4 regions of the Streptomyces sp. NPDC127038 genome follow, and region 1 is predicted to be linked to each of the others. Evidence: riboswitches for the same ligand, from Rfam matches in the RefSeq annotation. Region 1 holds a riboswitch; each other region holds the start of a gene.
What was found. A riboswitch is a leader RNA that binds a small molecule or an ion and turns the genes downstream of it on or off. The one in region 1 is predicted to bind thiamine pyrophosphate.
Positions count from the first base shown of each region.

Region 2: another riboswitch for thiamine pyrophosphate. It lies ahead of thiC (phosphomethylpyrimidine synthase ThiC); the one in region 1 lies ahead of ACFWI4_RS05950 (purine-cytosine permease family protein).
Region 3: another riboswitch for thiamine pyrophosphate. It lies ahead of ACFWI4_RS12380 (thiamine ABC transporter substrate binding subunit); the one in region 1 lies ahead of ACFWI4_RS05950 (purine-cytosine permease family protein).
Region 4: another riboswitch for thiamine pyrophosphate. It lies ahead of thiO (glycine oxidase ThiO); the one in region 1 lies ahead of ACFWI4_RS05950 (purine-cytosine permease family protein).

Region 1 covers NZ_JBHXDQ010000005.1:161,916-165,815, forward strand. The annotation lists gene thiD (bifunctional hydroxymethylpyrimidine kinase/phosphomethylpyrimidine kinase) at 1-87, opposite strand, end outside; gene ACFWI4_RS05950 (purine-cytosine permease family protein) at 160-1,560, opposite strand; TPP riboswitch at 1,552-1,644, opposite strand; gene ACFWI4_RS05955 (alpha/beta fold hydrolase) at 1,866-2,687, shown strand; gene ACFWI4_RS05960 (phospholipase) at 2,799-3,900, shown strand, end outside.
Region 2 covers NZ_JBHXDQ010000033.1:62,864-66,763, forward strand. The annotation lists gene ACFWI4_RS22765 (YibE/F family protein) at 55-1,596, opposite strand; TPP riboswitch at 1,668-1,824, shown strand; gene thiC (phosphomethylpyrimidine synthase ThiC) at 1,817-3,637, shown strand; gene ACFWI4_RS22775 (VOC family protein) at 3,735-3,900, opposite strand, start outside.
Region 3 covers NZ_JBHXDQ010000012.1:113,471-117,370, reverse strand. The annotation lists gene ACFWI4_RS12385 (ABC transporter permease) at 1-456, opposite strand, end outside; gene ACFWI4_RS12380 (thiamine ABC transporter substrate binding subunit) at 639-1,697, opposite strand; TPP riboswitch at 1,820-1,925, opposite strand; gene rlmN (23S rRNA (adenine(2503)-C(2))-methyltransferase RlmN) at 2,019-3,125, opposite strand; partial or broken gene ACFWI4_RS12370 (GntR family transcriptional regulator) at 3,353-3,900, opposite strand, start outside.
Region 4 covers NZ_JBHXDQ010000024.1:55,999-59,898, forward strand. The annotation lists gene ACFWI4_RS18800 (thiazole synthase) at 81-875, opposite strand; gene thiS (sulfur carrier protein ThiS) at 879-1,079, opposite strand; gene thiO (glycine oxidase ThiO) at 1,076-2,242, opposite strand; TPP riboswitch at 2,240-2,352, opposite strand; gene ACFWI4_RS18815 (NAD(P)/FAD-dependent oxidoreductase) at 2,546-3,784, shown strand; gene ACFWI4_RS18820 (Rv2175c family DNA-binding protein) at 3,849-3,900, shown strand, end outside.

The sequences.
Region 1 (3,900 bases):
GAGCATGGTCTTCAGGTCGGCCTGGATTCCTGCGCCTCCGCCGGAGTCGGATCCGGCGATCGTCAGGACGCGGGGCGGTGCGGTCATACGGGGAGTTCCTCTCGGGTTCGGCCACGGGCGCGAGGGCCCCGGCCGGCGGAGCGGCGGGCGGGCGGTCCCTCAGACGCGACGGCGCAGCCGCAGCGGGGCGTAGAGGGCGAGGGCGACGAGGAACGCCACGTAGTAGGAGAGATCGGCGCCGTGCAGCGCGTCGGCCACCGGACCGACGTACAGGCTCGTGTCCATGAACGGCACGGCCGCGCCGAACGCCCCCGCGAAGGCCACGAGCGAGATCCGCCCCGAACGCGGACGGGCCGTCTCGGCGGCGATGTCGAGCGGGGCTCCGCCGCGCTCCCGCCCGCGGGCGATCCAGTCGACGACGACGATCGCGACGAACCCGGGGATCCAGTAGCCCACGAACAGCAGCACGTTCTGGAAGCGGGCCGTGGTGTCGGCGGCGTGCATCCACAGCACCAGCGGGAAGCCGAGCGCGGCGGCCAGCGCGGCGGCCACCGGGCGCGGGATCCGGACTCCCAGCGTCTGGAGGGCGAGGGAACCGCTGTAGTCGTTCATCGCGTTGCTGCACACCGCGGCCAGCGCCACGGCCAGCAGCCCGAACGCGCCCGCGGCACCGCCGCCCAGCAGGGTGTCCACGCCCGCCGCCGTCTGGTCGGTCAGCACCGACGCACCCCACAGACCGAGGACCTGCACGGCGACGAACGACGTGACCAGTCCGAGCAGGGTGCACCAGAACATCTTCGGGCGGGACGTGTCACGGGGCAGATAGCGGCTGAAGTCCGACGCGTACGGGGCCCAGGACAGCGACAGGCTCAGCGCGATGGTGCTGGTGAGCACGAACGCGCCCGCGCGGTCGGCGCCGGACGCGGAGCCCGTCGTCGCGGGGTGGACCCCGCCGAGCATCCGCCAGGCGATCACCGCGAAGGCCACGGCGAGCACGAACGTCATGACGATCTGGAGGCGGTGGATGGCCTCGTAGCCGAGCACGCCCAGAGCGCCCTGGGCCACCATCATGACCAGGACACCGGCCCAGAACGGCCAGCCGCACAGCCGGGCCAGCGCGTCCCCGCCGAACAGGCCGATCAACGCGTCCCAGGCGACCGAGGACAGCCACTGGAGCAGCCCGGGCAGTGCCACCGACCTGCCGAACGCGAGCCGTGCGAGCGGGAGTTGGCCGGTGCCCGTGAGCCCGCCCCAGGTGCTGAGGGCGGCGGTGGGCAGTGCGCCGAGCACGGTCCCGAGGACGACCGCCGCGAGGGCGGTGGTGAAGTCCAGGCCGAGCGTGACGCCGATGGTGCCGGTGAACACGCCCGTCATCGTCAGGTTCGGGGCGAACCACACGGTGAACAGGCGCCCGGCCCCGCCGTAACGGTTGCTCTCGGGGACCGGCTCGATGCCGTGCCCCTCCACCCGCAGGTCGCCGGGTGCGGCGGGCATCCGCCCGTCGAAGACGGCGGGCCGGCCGTCGGCGGGCAGCCCGCCGGAAACATGCGCCAATGGCATGGAAGACATCCCTCCGCCAGTACGAACTGGTTCAGGTTCGACGGGTGTGATCTCAGCCCTCGCAGGGCACCCCGTGTCCGGTACGACGGACACCCTAACCGTTCCCGGCGACGGAGCGGGAGCGGGTCCTCACTCGCCCGGACCGGCGCGCGCCCGCGCGTGCTCCGGTTCATTCGAACGGTGCGGGCGGACTGGTTCGCAGCGCGGCGCGTGCCGCCCCTCGGTACTGTCGGAAGTGATCGCCGCTCGCGCTCCGCTCCCGGGTTCCCGGACACCGGTGGCCGGGCGGAAGGAGGCAGGGTGCCGTGACCGTGATCTCCCTGAAGTCCGCGCAGGTGCGGGAAGGGCTCGCCCTCCCGTACGCCGAAGCCGGGTACCCCAGTGGTACACCGGTCGTCTTCGTGCACGGTCTGGGCGACTCCTGGTGGTCCTTCGAGCCCCTGCTGCGGCGCCTGCCGGCGTCCCTGCACGGCTACGCGCCCACCCAGCGCGGGCACGGCGACGCCGACCGTCCCGCGGAGGGCTACGCTCCCGACGACTTCGCCGCCGACCTGGTGGCCTTCCTGGACGCCGTCGAGATCCCCCGGGCCGTGCTGGTCGGGGCGTCCAGCGGCGGTGTTCCGGCCCGGGTCGTGGCCGGCAGCCATCCCGACCGCATCGCGGGCCTGGTGCTGCTCGGTGTCCCCGGCACCCTCGCGGACAAGCCTGCCGTCACCGCACTGGTGAGCGCGATGGAAGCCCTGTCCGATCCGGTGCCGCGCGCGTTCGTGGAGGACTTCCTGGCCGACACGGTGGCCCGCCCGATCGCCCGGGGTTTCGTCGAGACCATGGTCGAGGAGAATCTGAAGCTTCCGGCGCACGTCTGGAAGGACACCGCGCGCGGGCTCCTCGACACCGATCTCCGCGCGACCCTCGGCGGCATCCTGGTGCCCACGCTCGTCGTCTGGGGAGAACAGGACGAGTTCCTGCCGCGCGAGGACCAGCAGACGATCCTGGACGCCGTCCACGGCGCCGACTTCCTCGCCTACCCGGAGACCGGGCACTCCGTCCACTGGGAACAGCCCGAACGGGTGGTCGCCGACCTCGCCGCGTTCGTCACGCGGATCGAGCACCCGGGCACGCGGTAGGCGCCCCGCCCCTGCCGGTTGACGCGATCTGTACCCCGGCCGTCCGCCGATGCCCACCGGCGTATCTCCGCATGGCATGCTCATGCTCCCCACAGGAAGGGACCACGTGCCATGAGACCGAGCCGACGCTCCCTGCTCGCCGCCACCGCCGTACTGGGAACCGTCTTCGCCGTGCCCGCGCCCGCGCGCGCCGCCGACGTCCCCACCCCGGGCGCCTATTACGTCCAGAGCGCCGTCACGGGACTGAACGCCGCCGACAGTTCGGGGGCGGTCGTCCAGCACAATCCGAGGGGCAACGAGGACCACCAGCAGTGGACCCTCCGCCAGAGTGGATCCTCCTACGTGCTCGAAAGCGCCGACACCGCGGGCAGTTGTCTGGGCCGCTCGGGAGACCAGGCCCGGACCGTCGCCTGTACGAGCGCCGACGCCGCCTGGGAGGTGGCGCCGGCCGGCGCCGACCAGTACACGCTCAAAGTCCCGGGAACGAACAGCTACTTGACGGTCACAGACAAGACCGCCGGTGCCAACTACCCGGCCCAGCTGGCCGTCGGCTCCTCGGGCGGCCTCGCCTCCTGGTACCTCACCCCGGTCACGCCCCAGACCCGGCCGATGCCGGCCCAGGACCAGCGGACCCTGGACCAGGTCACGTTCCTCACCGCCCACAACGCCTACGCGAACGGCGTGGACGGCGGATTCGCCCCGCCCTTCGTCAACTTCTTCCCGAACCAGAACCGCGGCATCAACCAGCAACTCGCCGACGGTGTACGAGGGTTCATGCTCGACCTGCACCAGACGCCCGACGGCGCGATCCTCTGTCACGACAGCTGCACACTCGTCAGCAAGCCGGTCGCGCTCTGGGTCGACCTCCAGCGCATGGTCGACTTCCTCAAGCAGCACCCCGACCAGTTCGTCACCGTGTTCCTGGAGGACTACGTCGACCCCGGGGTGCTGCGCTCCGAACTCGCCCGGGTGAACGGCCTGTCCGACGTCCTGTACCGCCCGGATCAGACGGGCGTGCGCGAGCACGGCTGGCCGAAGCTCGCCGACCTGACCGCCGCCGGGCACCGCCTGCTCATCTTCACCGACCACAGCCGTGCCGCCGACGAGTCCGCGGGACTGACCCGGGACAGCTTCGGCGTCATGTACCAGCGCGAGTGGACCGTCGAGAACTACTGGTCCATGGGCTCGGGCCTGGGCTCCTCCGACTGGTCCT
Region 2 (3,900 bases), on a different contig from region 1:
GCTTCCTCACGCGGTGCGCCGGAGCAGGATGGTTTCAGCGCTTCCCGGCGGCGGTCAGTGCTTGCGGCGTCGTCCCTTCCCGCTGCGTGCCGGGGTCCTGGCGGCCGCGGCCTGGGCGGGGACCGTCGCACCGCCGTCGCGGTCCGCGGCGACCACCAGGGCGGCCAGCGCGGTCGTCACCGGCACGGCCGCCACCAGCCCGATCGATCCGACCAGCGTGCGCACGATCTCCTCCGCGACCAGTTCGCTGTTGGCGACCGTGTCCACGCTGCTCTGCGCGATCGAGAAGAGCAGCAGCAGTGGCAGCGCGGCGCCCGCGTAGGCCAGGACGAGGGTGTTGACGACCGAGGCGATGTGGTCGCGGCCGATGCGGATGCCCGCGCGGTACAGCCCGCGCCAGCCCATCGTGGGGTTCGCCTCGTGCAGCTCCCAGACCGCGGACGTCTGCGTCACCGTCACGTCGTCCAGGACGCCGAGCGAACCGATGATGACACCGGCCAGCAGCAGACCGCTCATGTCGATGGACGGGAACAGACCGTGGATCAGGCCGGTGCTGTCGTCGGTGTTGCCGGTCAGCAGGGCCCAGTCGATGAAGAACGAGCCCAGGAGACCGATCAGCATCAGGGACAGCAGGGTGCCGACCACCGCCACGGAGGTCCGGGCCGACAGGCCGTGACACATGTAGAGCGCGATCAGCATGATCGCGCTGGATCCCACGACGGCCACGAGCAGCGGGTTCGAGCCCTGAAGGATCGCGGGCAGGATGAAGAAGTTCAGGATCATGAAGCTGATGGCCAGGGCGACCAGCGCCATGACTCCGCGCATCCGCCCGATCACCACGACGACCAGGGCGAAGATCACGGCGAGCAGTGTCAGGGGCAGCTTCCGGTTCGCGTCCGTGACCGAGTACTGGAGGTCCTTGGGGGCGGAGGGCTCGTAGGCGACGACGACCTTCTCGCTCTGGTGCAACTGCCGTGACTGGTCCGGCTGGACGATCTCGGTGAACGTGCGGCCCTTGTCCTTCCCGGTGTCGACCCGGACTGTGGCCTTCTTGCAGTCCCCCGCCGTCCCGCGCCGGGCGGCCGAGCCCCCGGTGCCTGAGGTGTCGCCCAGCGAGCCCGCCGAAGAGGCGTTCACGGACTTGCAGTCCACCTGGTCGATCTTCGTGACGGTCGCCTGCTGGGTCTGCCGGTCGAAGCCGACACCGGTGCGCTCGTGGGCCGGAGCGCCGCCGGGCCACAGCACCACGAGCCCCACGACGACCGCGGCCGCGAAGGGGATCAGCACCGCGGCGATGACCTTGCGCAGATGCCGGGAGACCGGTGCGGCGGGGCCGTGACTGTGGGAATGCCCGTGCCCGTGCCCGGCGTTCGCGGGCTCGTCGCGCCCGCGCCGCGGACCCGGACCGTGGTCGTGGCCGTCCTCGGAACCGTGGTGATCGTTCTCCGGCCCGTGTCCGTGTCCTCGGCCGTGCTCCGGACCGTGTTCGTGCCCCGGCCCGTGCCCGCTGCCGGGGCCCTGCCCGCGGCCGCCGTCGGAGCCGGGACGCCGCGGTGGCTCGGGCGGAGGGAACGGATGCTGCCGGGTCGTGGTCACCGCCCGATCATCGCAAGAACGTCAAGGGCCCTCTGTTCACCGCGCCAGACATGACGCTAGCGTGGAGGCACCTTTGCACACGCGGGAGCTCGGAGCACCGGGCTGAGAGGGCGCTGACCTCCGTCTTCGCGATGTTTCACATGAAACATCGGCGATCGGAAGCCGCTGCGTCGACCGCTGAACCTGTTACCGGGTAATGCCGGCGTAGGGAGTAGGTCTCATGACCGACAAGGATGTACGCACGCCTGCCTTCGGCCGGACGGACGGGGTCTCCCCGGCGTCTGCGAACGGCCAGGACGGACGGTCCATCGGCTGGCACAAGGCGTACGTCGGGGGCACGCGCCCCGATCTGCGGGTGCCGGTTCGCCAGGTGCACCTCACCAACGGGCAGTCCGTGACGCTGTACGACACCTCGGGGCCGTACACCGATCCGGCCGTCGACACCGATGTGCGCAGGGGGCTGGCCCCGTTGCGCGAGAACTGGATCATCGGCCGCGGAGACACCGAGGAGTACGCGGGCCGTCCCGTCCGTCCCGAGGACGACGGGATCAAGCACACGGCCCCACGCGGAGGACTGCGCAATCTCGACGCGGTCTTCCCCGGCCGGCCCCGTCAGCCCCGCCGTGGGCGTCCCGGGCAGCCGGTCACCCAGCTCGCCTACGCGCGACGCGGTGAGATCACCCCCGAGATGGAGTTCGTGGCGGTCCGCGAGAACGTCGCCCCCGAGGTCGTACGGGAGGAGATCGCCGCAGGCCGGGCGGTGCTGCCGGTGAACGTCAACCACCCGGAGATCGAGCCGATGATCATCGGCAAGCGGTTCCTGGTGAAGGTCAACGCCAACATCGGCAATTCCGCGGTCACTTCCTCCATCGAGGAGGAGGTCGAGAAGATGACCTGGGCGACCCGCTGGGGCGCGGACACGGTCATGGACCTGTCCACCGGCCGCAACATCCACACCACACGCGAGTGGGTGCTGCGCAACTCCCCCGTCCCCATCGGGACCGTGCCGCTCTATCAGGCACTGGAGAAGGTCGACGGCCGCGCCGAGGAACTGACCTGGGAGATCTACAAGGACACCGTCATCGAGCAGGCCGAGCAGGGCGTGGACTACATGACGGTCCACGCGGGCGTGCGCCTGGCGTACGTACCGCTCACCGCGAACCGCAAGACGGGCATCGTCTCGCGCGGTGGATCGATCATGGCCGCCTGGTGCCTCGCGCACCACGAGGAGTCGTTCCTGTACGAGAACTTCGAGGAGCTCTGCGAGATCCTCGCCGCGTACGACGTCACCTACTCGCTGGGCGACGGGCTGCGGCCGGGTTCCATCGCCGACGCCAACGACGCCGCGCAGTTCGCGGAGTTGAGGACGCTCGGGGAACTCAACAAGGTCGCGAAGCGTTTTCAGGTCCAGACGATGATCGAAGGCCCGGGCCATGTCCCGATGCACAAGATCAAGGAGAACATCGACCTTCAGCAGGAGATCTGTGATGAAGCTCCGTTCTATACCCTCGGCCCGCTGACGACGGACGTCGCGCCCGCGTACGACCACATCACGTCCGGCATCGGTGCCGCGATGATCGCCTGGTGGGGCACGGCCATGCTCTGCTACGTCACGCCCAAGGAGCACCTGGGCCTGCCCGATCGTGACGACGTCAAGACCGGCGTCATCACCTACAAGATCGCCGCCCATGCGGCCGATCTCGCCAAGGGCCACCCGGGTGCGCAGGAATGGGACGACGCCCTCTCCGACGCCCGCTTCGAGTTCCGGTGGGAGGACCAGTTCAATCTGGCCCTCGACCCGGACACGGCACGGGAGTTCCACGACCGGACGCTGCCGGCCGAGCCCGCCAAGACGGCCCACTTCTGCTCCATGTGCGGGCCGAAGTTCTGCTCGATGAAGATCAGCCAGGACATCAACGAGCGGTTCGGCGGCGGAGTGGCCGAGGGCGCCTCCGCAGAGGAGATCTCCGAGGGCATGCTGCAGAAGTCCCGGGAGTTCGCGGAGGCGGGCAACCGCGTGTACCTGCCACTGGCCGACTGAGTCGCTCCACAGGTGGCCGGGGGCGCGGCCCGGGAGGTCCACCCGGGCCGCCGCCCCACGGCACCGCCATGGCGCGGCCCGGCCCGCCCCGGCACGGTCACGGCGTTGCGTCCTGCGGGTACCAGCGCAGCTCGACGGTGTTCCCGTCCGGGTCCTGGACGTAGACCGAGGTGGCGCTGCCGCGTGCGCCGTAGCGCTGCACGGGTCCTTCGAGCACGGTGAAGGTCCCGGACGCGATGACCTGGTCCCAGTCCAGCGGCTCC
Region 3 (3,900 bases), on a different contig from region 1:
GTCGAGCTGTGACCAGAGCCCGCCGACGGTCCGTACGACGACCGCGTAGTTGAAGAAGACGTGCGCCAGCAGGATCGCCCACACCGTGGTGTCCAGCCGTACGCCCCACAGCTCGTCGAGCAGCCCGCCGCGGCCGACCAGCGCGAGGAACGCGGTGCCGACGACCACGGTCGGCAGCACGAACGGCACCGTGACCACGGCCCGCAGCACCTGTTTGCCCCGGAAGTCGAAGCGCGCGAAGACGTACGCGCCGGGGAGCGCGACCAGCAGCGTGAGGGCCGTCGATGCGAGCGCCTGCCAGGTGGTGAACCACAGCACGTGCAGGATGTCGGGCCGGGTGGCGACGTCCCAGATCCGGCCGAGCCGCCAGCCGCCGTCGCCGTGGAGACCGCGCGAGACGATCGCGGCGACGGGGTAGGCGAAGAACACGGCGAAGAACGCGACGGGCAGCGCCATCAGGGCGAACCGTGCGGCGTTCCCGCGGCGGGCCGCGCGGCCGGCCGGGGCGGCACCGGGCCGCCCGTCGGCTCCGCCGGGGCTGCCGGTGCTGCCGGGGCCGCCGTCGCCGCCGGGGCTGCCGGGGCCGCCCGTCGCCGTCGGAGCGCCGGCCTCCGCCGCAGCCCTCGCGTCCGCGTCCGCTACTTCAGTACGAGCGAGGTCCACGACTTGACCCACTGGTCGCGGTCGGCGGCGATCTTCGCGGGCGCCAGGATCTCGGGATCCTTGGCCTGCGGACCGTACTGCGTGAACTCGGCGGGCACCCGCGCGCCCTCACGGACCGGGTAGACGAACATGTTGAGCGGCATGTCCTCCTGGAACTCCTTGGTGAGCAGGAAGTCCAGGAACGCCTTGCCGCCCTTGGCGTTGGCCGCGTGGCTGAGCAGGCCCGCGTACTCCACCTGCCGGAAACAGGTGCCGTCCGCGACGCCGGTGGGGGCCGTGGTGGGCTTGGGGTCGCCGTAGATGACCTCGGCGGGCGGCGAGGAGGCGTACGAGACCACGAGCGGGCGGTCCGCCTTGGCCTTCTTGCCGCCGGCGGAGCCCGAGAACTCGTCGTTGTACGCCTGCTCCCAGCCGTCCACGACCTTCACGCCGTTGGCCTTGAGCTTCTTCCAGTAGTCCTGCCAGCCCGCGTCGCCGTAGTGGGCGGCGGACCCGAGCAGGAAGCCGAGGCCGGGCGAGGACGTGGCGGCGTTCTCCGTGACCAGGAGGTTCTTGTACGCGGGCTTGACCAGGTCGTCGAAGGACTTCGGCGGCGCGATCCTGTGCCGGGCGAACCAGGCCTTGTCGTAGTTGACGCAGATGTCGCCGGTGTCGATGGGGGTGACCCGGTGCTCGGCCTGGTCGGTCCGGTACTCCGGCTTGATCCGGTCCGCGCCCTTGGCCGCGTACGGCTGGAAGAGCCCGTTGTCGAGCGCTCGGGAGAGCAGGGTGTTGTCGACGCCGAAGAAGACGTCGCCCTGGGGGTTGTCCTTGGTCAGGATGGCCTTGTTCACGGCCTGGCCCGCGTCGCCGTCCTTGAGGACGCGGACCTTGTAGCCGGACTGCTTCTCGAAGTCCGCGAGCACGTTCTTCGACACGGCCCACGAGTCGTGGCTGACGAGCGTGACCGTCTTCGAGTCGCCCGAGCCGGCGGCGCCGGACGAACCGCACGCGGACAGCGCGGGCAGCGCGACGAGGCCGAGGCCCGCGGCCATGACGGCGAACCTTCTGCCGCCGCCGATGGTGGTGGTGATGCTCACTGAATTCCTCCTGGGTGACCAGGAAGAGACGCGGCCCTGCCCGGGACCTCTGACGGTTCCCGGGCAGGGCGCAACAGCTTGAGTAATGACCGAACTTCCTACCCAGAATGACCTGGGCAAGGTTCAGAGGGTCTGCGGTCTGTCCCGCACTCTCAGCGCTGTGGCGCTCCCCTGTCGGAATATGAAGATGTCGGACGGTGCCGCCGCCGGACGTCGGACCGTCCGGCCGCGGCGCTGCCGGACCCCGCGATGGGCGGGGGACCGACTCGGTTCAGCCTACCGCTCGGTCGCGGCGAGCTGACCACACGCTCCGTCGATCTCCTGGCCCCGGGTGTCCCGGACGGTCACCGTGACGCCGTGGGCCGCGATGGCCTCGACGAAGGCCTTCTCGTCCTCGGGCCGCGAGGCGGTCCACTTCGAGCCCGGGGTCGGGTTCAGCGGGATGAGGTTGACGTGTACGGGCTTGCCCTTGAGCATCCGGCCGAGCCGGTCACCACGCCACGCCTGGTCGTTGATGTCGCGGATCAGGGCGTACTCGATGGACAGCCGACGCCCGGACCGGTCCGCGTACCCCCAGCCGGCGTCCAGCACCTCACGCACCTGCCAGCGCGTGTTCACGGGGACGAGGGTGTCGCGCAGCTCGTCGTCCGGGGCGTGCAGGGAGATCGCGAGCCGGCACTTGAAGCCCTCGTCCGCGAACCGGTTGATCGCGGGGACGAGGCCGACCGTCGAGACGGTGATACCGCGCTGCGACAGCCCGAGCCCGTCCGGCTCGGGGTCGGTGAGGGCGCGGATCGCGCCGACCACGCGCTTGTAGTTGGCGAGCGGCTCGCCCATCCCCATGAAGACGATGTTGCTCAGCCGCGCCGGGCCCCCGGGGATCTCGCCGTCACGCAGCGCCCGCATGCCGTCCACGATCTGGTGCACGATCTCGCCGGTCGACAGGTTGCGGTCGAGGCCCGCCTGTCCCGTGGCGCAGAACGGGCAGTTCATCCCGCAGCCCGCCTGCGAGCTGATGCACATCGTGACCCGGTCCGGGTAGCGCATCAGCACGGACTCGACGAGCGTGCCGTCGAAGAGCCGCCAGAGGGTCTTGCGGGTGGTGTCCTGGTCGGTCGACAGGTGCCGCACGACGGTCATCAGCTCGGGAAGCAGCGCCTCCTGGAGCTTGCCGCGCGAGGCGGCGGGGATGTCCGTCCACTGGGCGGGGTCGTGCGCGTACCGGGCGAAGTAGTGCTGCGAGAGCTGCTTGGCACGAAACGGCTTCTCACCGATCGCGGCAACCGCCTCTTTGCGCTCGGCGGGCGTGAGATCGGCAAGGTGCCGCGGCGGCTTCTTGGCTCCGCGCGGCGCGACAAAAGTGAGTTCTCCGGGTGCAGGCATAACACGTCCAGTGTGGCAGATCATCTGCGGGGCCCCAGGCCAGAGCGGGGTGGGAGCGGTCACCGCCGGGCAGTCCCTGTCAGCTTCTGCCGACCTCGCACGGCCCAGGGACGGCCCAGGAATGATCTTGGACGGAGCCTCTGACCGGCCACGAACAGGAGAAGGAGAGGAGTCGCGGGCGGTCGCCGGGCGTCAACACCCACGACCACCCCCGCCTCCACTGAGGATCAACGATTGATCGGAATCTCGTAGACGATCTCGCAGTGAGCGACGGGCACCACGATGTCCGCCGTCTCGACGGGCCGTCCGTCGTCGCTGTAGTACGTCCGCCGGATGTGCGTGACCAGCGCCGCCTTCTGGATGCCGAGCAACGACGCCTCATCGGCGGTCGCCGTCCGCGGTTCCGGCTGCTCCACGGCGTGGCTGATGGTGACCCCGATCGCGGCCATGCGCTTCACGACACCGGCTCCGGCATGCGGGCCTCCCTCGGGGAGGACGACGAGCGTGCCCGCGGTGAGGTCGTACGGCTCCCAGCTCGTCGAGAGCTGCACCGGCTTGCCGTCCGCCAGGAACTCGTACGTGGTCCGGACGCACAGCTCGCCCTCCGCGATCCCGAGCCGCGCGGCGATGTCTGCGGGCGCCGGCACCTTGGCGTCGGTCCGACTCTCCCAGTCCCCCGCCCTGCCAATGTCCCTCATGTCGGCTCGGAACGGTGACCCGTCGCGCCGCCGACCGGACCACCCGCACCCGCTGCCGGGGCTCGGCGACGTACGTA
Region 4 (3,900 bases), on a different contig from region 1:
ACCGCCCGGCCGGAAACCGACGGAGAGCGTCCGGGCGGTGGCGGGCCGCCGCCCGCCCGCCGCCGGCCGTACGGGGGAGATCAGAAGGCCGGGCGCTCCGGGTCCAGCGCCGCCCTGCCCTCCACGGGGGAGGAGGCCGTGGCGAAGTGCCGCCGCGGGATGCGCCCGGCCCGCCGCGCCAGGCGCCCCGCCTCCACCGCGTGCCGCATGGCCTCCGCCATCAGCACCGGCTCCTGCGCCCGCGTCACCGCCGAGGCCAGCATCACCCCCGCGCACCCCAGCTCCATCGCCAGCGCGGCGTCCGACGCCGTACCCGCTCCCGCGTCCAGGATCACCGGCACCCCCGCGCGCTCGACGATCAGCTCGAAGTTGTGCGGGTTGCGGATCCCGAGCCCGGACCCGATGGGCGAGCCGAGCGGCATGATCGCCGCACAGCCGACGTCCTCCAGCTTCCGCGCCAGCACCGGGTCGTCGTTCGTGTACGGCAGCACGGTGAAGCCGTCGTCGACCAGGGTCTCCGCCGCGTCGAGCAGCTCGATCGGATCGGGCAGCAGGGTGCGCTCGTCGGCGATGACCTCCAGCTTGACCAGGTCGGTGCCCAGCGCCTCGCGCGCCAGCCGCGCGGTCAGCACGGCCTCGCCCGCGGTGTAGCAGCCCGCCGTGTTCGGCAGGACCCGGATCTCGAGCCGGGCCAGCACCGACAGCACCGAGCCGTGCACGGAGGCGTCCACGCGCCGCATCGCGACCGTCGTCAGCTCCGTGCCGGACGCCACCAGGGAGCGCTCCAGCACGTCGAGGCTGGGCGCGCCGCCCGTCCCCATGATCAGGCGCGACGCGTAGGCCGTACCGCCGAGGACGAAGGGATCGTCTGCCATGGTTCAGCCTCCTTGGACGGCGGTGAGGACTTCGACGCGGTCGCCCTCGGCGAGCGCGGTGGACGACCACTGCGCGCGCGGGACGACGGTCTCGTTCAGGGCGGCGGCCACCCCGGACGACGAGGGGGTCAGGGTCGCGACGATCGCGTCCAGAGCGGTGCCCGCGGCGACCAGCCGGCGCTCCCCGTTGACGACGACGTTCATACGGGCAGCTCCGTGCGGGCCTGGGCGCCGAAGCGCAGCGGGGTGAAGGGGCGGGCTTCGGCGGGGAGTTCGCCGGTGGTCAGGACATGGGCCATCACGTCGCCGGTCACCGGCGTCAGCAGCACGCCGTTGCGGTAGTGGCCGGTGGCCAGCAGCAGGCCCTCCAGCGCGCTCGGGCCGAGCAGCGGCGCGTTGTCCGGCGAGCCGGGGCGCAGCCCCGCGCGCGTCTCGGTGAGCGGCAGCTCGGTGATCCCGGGGACCAGCTCGTGCGCGTCGCGCAGCAGCTCGTACACGCCGCCCGCCGTCACCGTGGTGTCCCAGCCCAGTTCCTCGCTGGTCGCGCCCACCACCAGCTCGCCGTTCTCGCGCGGCACCAGGTACACGTGGCTGCCGCGCACCACGGCCCGCACGGTCCGGTTCAGGAACGGGGCGTACCGAGGGGGCACGGTGAGCCGCAGCACCTGGCCCTTGACCGGCCGCACCGGCGGCACCACGTCGTCCGGGACGCCCGCCAGCCGCCCGCTGAGGCTGCCTCCGGCGAGCACCACCCGGTCCGCGGCGAGCGCGGTGCCCTCGGCGGTGACGACCCCGGTGGCCCGCTCCCGTACGACGGTCAGACGCTCCGCCCAGGTCCGGTGCACGCTCACCCCGGCCCGCTCGCACGCGGTGACCAGGGCTCCCGCGAGCCTGCGGGGGTCGATCTGGTGGTCGCCGTCCACCCGCAGGCCGCCGCGCACCCCGGGCGCCAGCATCGGCTCCAGACGGCGGCACTCGCGGCCGCTGAGCCACTCCGACTCCAGCCCCGACCGGACCTGGAGCGCGTGCAGTTCCCGCAGATGGGCGCGGTCGTCGGCGTCCAGCGCCACGGCCAGCGTGCCCGACCTGCGGTAGCCGAGGTCCTGGCCGGTGGCCTCGGTGAGCTCGGCGGCGAAGTCCGGATAGCGGCGCGCCGAGGCGAGGTTGAGGCCCAGCAGGGTCTCCTCGCCGAAGTGCAGCTCGGTGACGGCGGCCAGCATCCCGGCCGCGACCCGGGCGGCCCCGCCGCCCGGCTCGGGGTCCACCAGCGCGGTGTCCAGCCCGCGCTGCGCGGCCCGCCAGGCCGTCACCAGACCGATGATCCCGCCCCCGACGACGAGGACGTCCGACGAACGTGCAGACGGCATGGGCGTCCAGCCCCTCCCTTCGCCGGCATGACCCGGATCAGGTTCGTACGGTCGGAGGCCGCCCAGCCTCCCTCTCAGCCCGGTTCGTCCGGGCTCCCGCGAGTGCTTTACGTCGGCCACCCTAGCCCGCCCCCCTCCGTGCCGGTAAGGGAGCCTCCGCCCGCGGCGCGGCGCCCGGCGGCCCCGCCGCCGCCCCCGGAGCCTGGCCGGGCACGGCCGGGGACCGCGCGGGACCGGCGGTGTGCAACAGGTCACCGAGCACGTGCGCTGACTGACGGATCGTCACGTGTCTATGGTGATCAGGTGAGCGATCAGACGCAGGCACAGTCCCCGCCGCGGGGGTCCGCGGTACGGCGGGTCGTCGTGGTGGGCGCGGGCATGGCCGGGGTGCAGACCGCGGTCGCCCTGCGCGAACAGGGCTTCACGGGCACCGTCACGCTGATCGGCGCGGAGCCGCATCAGCCCTACGACAGGCCGCCGCTCTCCAAGGCCGTCCTCCTCGGCAAGTCCGAGGGCTCCGCCTTCGACGTCGACTTCGAGTCCCTGGACATCGACCTGAGACTGGGCAGCGAGGCCCTCGGGGTGCGCCCCGGCGAGCACGAACTGGACACCGACGCGGGACCCGTCCCGTACGACGTCCTGGTCGTCGCCACCGGGGCCGAGCCGATCCGGCTCCCCGGCGCCGAAGGGGTGCCCGGGGTGCATCTGCTGCGCACCCTGGACGACGCCGACCGGCTGCGTCCCGTCCTCGCCCGGCAGCACGACATCGTGGTGGTCGGAGCGGGCTGGATCGGCGCCGAGTTCGCCACGGCGGCGCGCGAGGCGGGCTGCGCGGTCACCGTCGTCGAGGCCGCCGACCGGCCGCTCGCCGGAGCGCTGCCGGCCGAGGTCGCCGCTCCGATGGCCGGCTGGTACGCGGACAGCGGGGCCTCGCTGCGCACCGGCGCGCGCGTGGAGCGCGTCGAGCCGGGCGCGGTCGTCCTGGACGACGGCTCCCGGGTGCCCGCGGACGCCGTCGTGGTCGGGATCGGCGCGCGTCCGGCCACCGCCTGGACCGCCGGGTCCGGCATCGAGCTCGGCGCCCACCGGGAGATCGTCGCCGACGACCACCTGCGCACCTCCGTGCCGGACGTCTACGCGGTCGGCGACTGCGCCTCCTTCCCGTCCGGGCGCTACGAGGAACGCCTCCTCGTCCACCACTGGGACAACGCCCTCCAGGGCCCCCGCACGGTCGCCCTGAACATCGTCGGGGAGACGCCCGCCGCCTACGACCCGGTGCCCTACTTCTGGTCCGAGCAGTTCGGCCGCTTCGTGCAGTACGTCGGCCACCACACGCCCGCCGACACCCTGGTGTGGCGCGGCGACCCCTCGGGCGCCTCCTGGTCGGTGTGCTGGCTGCGCGGGACGCGGCTCGTCGCCCTGCTCGCGGTGGGCCGCCCGAGGGATCTCGCCCAGGGCCGCCGGCTGATCGAGGCGGGCGCGGCCATGGACCCGGAGCTGCTCGCGGACCCGGCGAGGCCCCTGAAGGGCGCCACGGCCTGACCGGGAACCCCGGTACGGACGCCCTCGGCTTCCGACTGTCGGTCCGGGATGGCACGCTTGTCCCGTGACCGAGATTGACGCAAAGATCGATGCTCTCGTCCCCGCCTGGCTCACCC